DNA from 2 places in the Streptomyces sp. PKA51 genome. Region 2 is predicted to be linked to the other one. Evidence: riboswitches for the same ligand, from Rfam matches in the RefSeq annotation. Region 2 holds a riboswitch; the other holds the start of a gene.
What was found. Region 2 has a riboswitch for S-adenosylmethionine ahead of AC27L3_RS25120 (aminotransferase class V-fold PLP-dependent enzyme). Riboswitches for the same ligand answer to the same signal wherever they lie in the genome.

Region 1 (3,904 bases), on a different contig from region 2:
CGGGCGCGCAGGAACTCGGCGTCGGCGCCGAGCCCGTGCACGCCGAGCCGGGTGGTGCGGTCCTCGAAGCGGACGGCCGCGGCGGTGCCGTCGGCCTCGCGCAGGATCTCCGCGCCGGGCAGCACGCTCGTGCAGCAGGCGGCGAAGGACTCGGCCCAGCGGCGGGTGAGGAAGGCCGCCCGGTCGCCGCCGAGCATGCCGCGCAGCACCTGTTCGGCGATGTCGTCGGGCAGCAGGCGGTAGTAGTCGGGCGGGGCCCACGGGGTGTGGGAGAAGTGGCCGATGCGCAGGTCGGGGCGGCGGGCGCGGAGCAGCCCGGGCACGAGGGTGAGGTGGTAGTCCTGGACGAGGACGCAGGCGCCCTCGGCGGCCTCCTCGGCGACGGCGTCGGCGAAGGCGGTGTTGTACGCCTCGTACTGGGCCCACTGCTCGCGGAACCCGCTGTCGAAGGAGGGTTCGAGCGGGGTCTGCCAGAGCATGTGGTGCAGGAACCACAGGACGGAGTTGGCCACGCCGTTGTAGGCGGCGGCGAAGGTGGCGGAGGGGATGTCGAGCATCCGCACCGGCTGCTCGCCGGTGTCGGCGGCGGCCAGTCTGCGCCCGGCGCGCCGGGCGGCGAGCCGGTCGCCCTCGCCGAGGGCCGCGCAGACCCACACCGCCCCGGCGTCCGGGCCGATCGCGCTCAGCCCCGAGACCAGCCCGCCGCCGCCGCGGCCCGCGTGCAGGGTGCCGTCCTCGCCGAGCCGGTAGGAGACCGGGCCGCGGTTGGAGGCGACCACGATGGGTGCCGTGCCGGGGGCGGTGTGGGTGTGCTCAACGACCATGTCGCCAGCCTTGCCCCCGGGAGAACCGCTCAAACGTACGCTTACGCGGCATGCCGGCGGGCGTACTCCGGGATTCCGGCCATCGGGGGCCGCTCCTCCGTGTCGACGGGGTACGTGCGCGGGACGAAACCCTCCGCCGTTCGCTCGAACTGGGTCAGCGCGGGCCGTACGAGGTGGCCGCGGGCCAGGCGCAGCTGTGCCGTGCGGTAGATGGTCGCCGCCATCCGGCCGAGCGCGCGGCCGTCCTGGTGGCGGTGCTTGCGCTCGCCGACGTCGACCTGGGCGAGGGCGTCCAGGCCCACCGTGTGCAGGGCGTCGACGAGCAGGCCGAGCTCCACGCCGTACCCCACGGGGAAGGGCAGCCGCTCCAGCAGCGAGCGGCGGGCCGCGTACTCGCCGCCCAGCGGCTGGACGAAGCCGGCGAGCTGCGGCCAGTGCAGGTTCAGCAGCGGGCGGGCGACCAGCTCGGTGACCCGGCCGCCCTGGCCGGGGGCCTCGCCGAGGGGACGGTCGTACATCCCCTTGACGAACTGCACCTCCGGGTCGGTCAGCAGCGGGCCGACGATGCCGGAGACGAACGTGGCGGAGAAGTCCCGCAGATCGGCGTCGACGAAGCAGACGATGTCACCGGTGGTGACCAGCAGCGAGCGCCACAGGACCTCGCCCTTGCCGGGCAGGGCGGGGATCCGCGGCAGCACCTCGTCGCGGTGCACCACGCGCGCCCCGGCCGCCGCCGCCTCCTCCGCCGTACGGTCGGTGGAGCCGGAATCCAGCACCACCAGCTCGTCCACGAGCGGGACGGCGTCCGTCATCAGCTCGCGGCGGATCGTCGCCGCTATGGCGCCGACCGTGGCCTCCTCGTTCAGCGCCGGCAGTACGACGCTGACCGTGGTGCCCGAGCCGCGTTTGGCAGCGAGAAGCCGGTCGAGCGGACGATCGGCTGCGGACCAGGACCGCTGGGCCAGCCAGCGCTCCACCTCATCCAGCACGTGTAGGACTCCCTGCTGTGCATCGTCTCGATGGTCGCCGATGCGCCCGTGTGACGCATCTCGCGGTTCGGACGGCCCTCTGCTGCGGCCGCCCCTTCCGTTACAGTCTTGAACAACGCGGACGGCCGTCCTATGTCGGGGTCGTGCCGCGCACAAATGCCTGGGTCCGCCCAGCGCCATACCGCTCATCCAGAGGGGCAGAGGGACACGGCCCGATGAAGCCCCGGCAACCCTCCAGCCGGTCTTTCGTCCGCAGCAGGACGCGAGGCTCCCGGCGGGGAAGGTGCCAATTCCGTCTCGCGGCGAGGTGCGCCGCGAGGAAGATGAGGAGAAAGGGCCTCGCCTCCATGGCCGTCGAAGCCGTTGAAAGTCGTACCGTCACATCTTCTTTCGGGTCCGCCGTCGCGCTCTCCTGCCGCGAGTGCGGGGAGCGTTCCCCCCTCGGCCCCGTCTTCGCCTGCGCCTCCTGCTTCGGACCGCTGGAAGTGGCCTACGAGCTGCCCCAGGGCGACCCCGAGGAGCTGCGCCGGTGCATCGAGGCCGGCCCCGCCAGCATCTGGCGGTACGCGCCGCTGCTGCCCGTCGCCGCGGACGTCGCCGAACGGCCCAACCTCGAGCCCGGCCTCACCAGGCTCGTCAAGGCCGACAACCTCGCCCGCGAACTCGGCGTGACCGGCGGCCTGTACGTCAAGGACGACTCCGGCAACCCCACGCACTCCTTCAAGGACCGCGTCGTCGCCGTCGCCGTCGAGGCGGCGCGCGCCTTCGGCTTCACCACCCTGTCCTGCTCCTCCACCGGGAACCTCGCCGGCGCCGTCGGCGCGGCCGCGGCCCGCGCGGGCCTGCGCTCGTGCGTGTTCATCCCGCACGACCTGGAGGCCGGCAAGGTCGTCATGGCCGCGGTCTACGGCGGCGACCTCGTCGGCATCGAGGGCACGTACGACGACGTCAACCGCTTCTGCTCCGAGCTCATCGGCGATCCGCTCGGCGAGGGCTGGGGCTTCGTCAACGTCAACCTCCGCCCGTACTACGCGGAGGGCTCCAAGACCCTCGCGTACGAGATCTGCGAGCAGCTCGGCTGGCGGCTGCCGGACCAGATCGTCGTGCCGGTCGCCTCCGGCTCCCAGCTGACGAAGATCGACAAGGGGCTGCGGGAGCTCGTCGCGCTCGGGCTCGTCGAGGACCGCCCGTACAAGATCTTCGGCGCCCAGGCCGAGGGCTGCGCCCCGGTCTCCCGGGCCTTCAAGGCGGGGCACGAGGTGGTGCGGCCGGTACGGCCGGACACCATCGCCAAGTCCCTGGCGATCGGCAACCCGGCCGACGGTATCTACGTGCTCGACATCGCCCGGCGCACCGGCGGCGGCGTGGAGGACGTCGACGACGCGGCGGTCGTCGACGCGATCCGGCTGCTCGCCCGGACGGAGGGCATCTTCGCCGAGACCGCGGGCGGGGTGACGGTGGGCGTGACGCGCAAGCTGCTCGCGAGCGGCGCGCTGGACCCGGAGCTGACCACGGTCGTGCTCAACACGGGGGACGGGCTCAAGACGCTCGACGCGGTGGCGGCGGGGCCGACGGCCACGATCCGCCCGACGCTCGACGCCTTCCGCGCGGCGGGCCTGCAGGGCCGGTAGGGCCCTTCGCCCGAATGGGCGTCCCTCTCTTCACTCACACCGCTCACCTCACACCGCTCACCTCACACGACACACAGAAGGCTGAGGCATACCCATGAGCGTCACCGTCCGCATCCCCACCATCCTGCGCACCTACACCGCCGGGCAGGCGGAGGTCACCGCCGACGGAGCCACTCTCGGCGAGGTGATCGCCTCCCTGGAGGCGAACCACCCCGGCATCGCCGGCCGGGTGCTCGACGACGCCGGCAAGCTGCGCCGCTTCGTGAACGTCTACGTGAACGACGACGACGTCCGCTTCGAGGACGGCCTGGGCACGGCCACGCCCGACGGGGCCGGCGTCTCGATCATTCCCGCCGTCGCGGGCGGCTGAGCGGCCCCGCGCGAGCACGCTCGGCAAGCAGACGGAATCGCCCCGTCCGTAAAGCGGACGGGGCGATTCCGTCTGTTGAAGCGCGCTACA
Region 2 (3,904 bases):
CACTCGGATTCGGCTACGCCTGGGTGCACCCGACGCCTGCGGTTAGAGTGAGGGCCGCAGCCGGGGCCACCGAAACCGGGTCCACCGAAGGAGACAGAACGACGTGATCACCTCGATCGTGCTCATCAAGACCGACGTGGACCGCATCCCCGAGATCGCCGAGTCGATCGCCGCGCTGGACGGCGTGAGCGAGGTCTACTCGGTCACCGGCGCCTACGACCTGATCGCGATCGTGCGGGTGGCCCGGCACGACGACCTGGCGGACGTCATCCCGGGCCGGATCAGCAAGGTCGCCGGCGTCACCTCGACGGAGACGCACATCGCCTTTCGCACCTACTCCCAGCACGACCTGGAAGCGGCCTTCGCCATCGGCCTGGACAACTGACGCCTCACGCCGCCCGCTGCGCCGGCACGCAGCGGCCGCCCTCCGTGCGGTAGAGCCACCTGGCGCCGTGTGCGACCAGTTCGCGCACCGCCCTGACGAACCGCTCCACGTGCTCGTCGGGCGTACCGGCGCCGAAGCTGATGCGTACGGCGCTGTGCGCACGGCCCTCGCCCGGCGCACCGCACTCCCCCGCCTCCTCCTGCCCGGTGCCCAGCAGCGTGCGCACCAGCGGGTGGGCGCAGAAGAGCCCGTCGCGGACCCCGATGCCGTACTCGGCGGACAGCGCGGCGGCCAGGTGCGAGCTGTTCCAGCCCTCCACGACGAAGGAGAGCACGCCCACGCGCGGGGCGTCGGGGCCGAACAGCGACAGCACCCGTACGCCCGGCACCTCGGCGAGGCCCTCGCGCACCCGGGCCACCAGCTGCCGCTCGCGCGCGACGAGGCCCTCGAAACCCGCCTCGGTCAGCGCCCGGCAGGCGGAGGCGATGGCATAGGCGCCGATGACGTTGGGCGAACCGGCCTCGTGCCGGGCGGTGGTGGTGTGCCACTCGGTCTCCAGGCGGCCGTCGGGGAGCCGGGTGACCCGGCGGCTGGCGCCGCCGCCGGCCAGGTACGGCTCGGCCTCGCGCAGCCAGTCGGGGCGGCCGGCCAGCACCCCGGAGCCGAAGGGTGCATAGAGCTTGTGGCCGGAGAAGGCCACCCAGTCGACGTCGAGGTCCCGGACGTCCACGGGGTGGTGCGGGGCGAGTTGGGCGGCGTCCAGCACGATGCGCGCGCCGTGGGCGTGCGCCGCGGCCGCCAACTCCCGTACGGGCCACAACTCCCCGGTGACGTTGGAGGCGCCGGTGACGCAGACCAGCGCGGGCCCGTGGGGCTCGCGGTCCGCCAGCGCCCGCTCCAGGGTCGCGACCGCCTCGGCGGGGGTGCGGGGTGCGGGCAGGCAGGTGACGCGGCCCTCGCCCCAGGGCAGCAGCGCGGCGTGGTGCTCGGTCTCGAAGACGAACACCCGGCAGCCGGCGGGCAGGACGGTCGCGAGCAGGTTGAGGGAGTCGGTGGTGGAGCGGGTGAAGACGACCTGGTCGTCCTCGCGGCAGCCGAGGAAGCGGGCGACGGTGGCCCGGCTGTTCTCGAAGAGGTCGGTGGACAGCTGCGAGAGGTAGCCGGCGCCGCGGTGCACGCTGCCGTAGTACGGCGCGTAGGCGGCGACGTCGTCCCACACGCGGCGCAGGGCCGGGGCGCTGGCGGCGTAGTCGAGGGCCGCGTACGTCACCTCGCCCCCGGTGACGAGCGGTACGCGGATGTCGCCGCCCAGAACGGGCAGCGGGGGACGAACCGGACTCTCGGTGGCGACGGTGGCGGCAGGCATGGCGAACTCCCGTACGTGAACAGGCGAGCAGAGGAAGAGGGGTACGCGGAGAAGGGGCTCTTCGAGCCCTAGCGCATTCGCTGCATCACGGAAGGATCTCCCTCGACGACCAGGATCCCTGGCGAGGGATCCGCGCTTGCCGCAGACGTCCTGCCTGCGGCCCGGTCATCACCCGGGGCACCCCGCCACGGAAGGAGGGTTGCCGGACAGCAGGCCGGGGCCGAAACGCTGTCACTCGTGACCTGGCCAGGAGTATGGCATACGTGATCGCCCCGCGGAACCGTCGTTCCACGGGGCGAGACACCACCGGCCGGAAAGGGGTCAGGCGTTGCTGGCCGCCACCCACTTCTCCAGCGTGCGCAGGGCGGCACCGGAGTCGATGGACTCGGCCGCCCGCGCCATGGCGGCACGGATCTGCTCGGGCAACGGCGCGTCGGTGGGCGCCAGGGCCACCAGCGCCGCCGCGGAGTTGAGCAGCACCGCCTCCCGTACGGGGCCGGTCTCGCCGGCGAGCAGGCGGCGGGCGACGTCGGCGTTGTACGAGGCGTCGGCGCCGCGCAGCGCCTCCACCGGCACGATGTCGAGGCCCACCTCGCGGGGGTCGAACGCCTCCTCGCGCACCCGGCCGTCGCGCACGACCCACACCCGCGAGGTGGCGGTGGTGGTCAGCTCGTCCAGCCCGTCGTCGCCGCGGAAGACCAGGGCCGTCGAGCCGCGCTCGGCCAGCACCCCGGCGAGCACCGGCGCGATACGGGCGTCGGCGACGCCGGTGGCCTGGGCGCGCACCCGGGCGGGGTTGGTCAGCGGGCCCAGCGCGTTGAAGGTCGTCCGGATGCCCAGTTCGCGGCGGGCCGGGGCGACGTGCCGCAGGGAGGGGTGGAACTTGACGGCGTTGCAGAAGGTGATGCCGGCCTCCTCGGCGACCTCCACCACCCGCCGGGGCGTCAGCTCCAGGTTGACGCCCAGCTTCTCCAGGACGTCGGAGGAACCGCTGGCGGAGGAGGCGGCGCGGTTGCCGTGCTTGACGACCTTGGTGCCGGTACCCGCCACGACGATCGAGGACATCGTGGAGATGTTGACGGTCTTGGCCCCGTCGCCGCCGGTGCCCACGATGTCCACGCTGGGCCCGGGCACCTCGATGAGGTTCGCGTGCCGGTACATGGCGCGGACCAGGCCGGAGATCTCGGCGACGGTCTCGCCCTTGGCCCGCAGGGCCACGGCGAAGCCGGCGATCTGGGCGTCGCTGGCCGCCCCGCGCATGATCCGGTCCATGGCCCAGGCCGTGTCGTCGGCACTGAGGTCCACTCCGCGCAGCAGGGCCTCCAGGATGCCCGGCCAGGACGGGGCCACCGAGCGCTCGCCGCCAGATGGGGTCGCAACGTTCATGGTCCACACTCCTGGAGTGGTCTGGGGCGGGGCGCTCCGCATGGCCCCGTCTGGCGTCCAGCCTATCGACCGGCCCCGGACGGCGAAGAGCCCCGTCCAAGCGCTGGACGGGGCTCCTGCCGTGGCGATCAGTCGTCAGTGATCAGCTGCGGGGATCAGTGGTGGCCGTGACCGCTGGTGATCTCCCGGTACTCCTCCGCGGTGGGCTTGGGGATCTGGGTCCCCTCGCCGTAGAAGCCCTTGGAGAGCTTCACGCGGAGCTTCTGGCCGGCACCGACCTTGCGGGCGACACCGTTCTCGTCCACCGCCGGCTCCAGCTCGAGCGGCTTGGGCTGCTCGTGCGAGGTCAGGGTGTGCAGCTGCTCCTGCGAGAGCGGCTCGTGGACCTCGATGAACTCACCGTGCGGCAGGCGCTTGATGATGCCGGTCTCGCGACCGTGCAGCACCTTGTCCTTGTCGCGACGCTGCAGGCCGAGGCAGATGCGGCGGGTGGCGATGAACGTCAGGACCGGCACCACGAAGAAGCCGACGCGGACGAACCAGGTGATGGCGTTGATCGACAGGTGGAAGTGGGTGGCCCACAGGTCGTTGCCACCACCGACCAGCAGCACGAAGTACCAGCTGATCCACGCGGCGCCGAACGCGGTGCGCGTCGGGGCGTTGCGCGGGCGGTCCAGCAGGTGGTGCTCCCGCTTGTCGCCGGTGACCCAGGACTCGATGAACGGGTAGACGGCGATGGCCGCCAGCACCGTCGGGAAGATCACCAG

Region 1: another riboswitch for S-adenosylmethionine. It lies ahead of thrC (threonine synthase); the one in region 2 lies ahead of AC27L3_RS25120 (aminotransferase class V-fold PLP-dependent enzyme).

What each region holds. Positions count from the first base shown of each region.
Region 1 covers NZ_BAAJPZ010000013.1:150,325-154,228, forward strand. Annotated here, with positions in the region: gene AC27L3_RS20375 (alpha,alpha-trehalose-phosphate synthase (UDP-forming)) at 1-824, opposite strand, end outside; gene AC27L3_RS20380 (glucosyl-3-phosphoglycerate synthase) at 866-1,813, opposite strand; SAM riboswitch class I at 1,996-2,143, shown strand; gene thrC (threonine synthase) at 2,161-3,444, shown strand; gene AC27L3_RS20390 (ubiquitin-like small modifier protein 1) at 3,539-3,814, shown strand.
Region 2 covers NZ_BAAJPZ010000022.1:32,494-36,397, forward strand. Annotated here, with positions in the region: gene AC27L3_RS25110 (rhomboid family intramembrane serine protease) at 1-107, shown strand, start outside; gene AC27L3_RS25115 (Lrp/AsnC ligand binding domain-containing protein) at 104-385, shown strand; gene AC27L3_RS25120 (aminotransferase class V-fold PLP-dependent enzyme) at 390-1,751, opposite strand; SAM riboswitch class IV at 1,879-1,994, opposite strand; gene trpD (anthranilate phosphoribosyltransferase) at 2,073-3,137, opposite strand; gene qcrB (cytochrome bc1 complex cytochrome b subunit) at 3,293-3,904, opposite strand, start outside.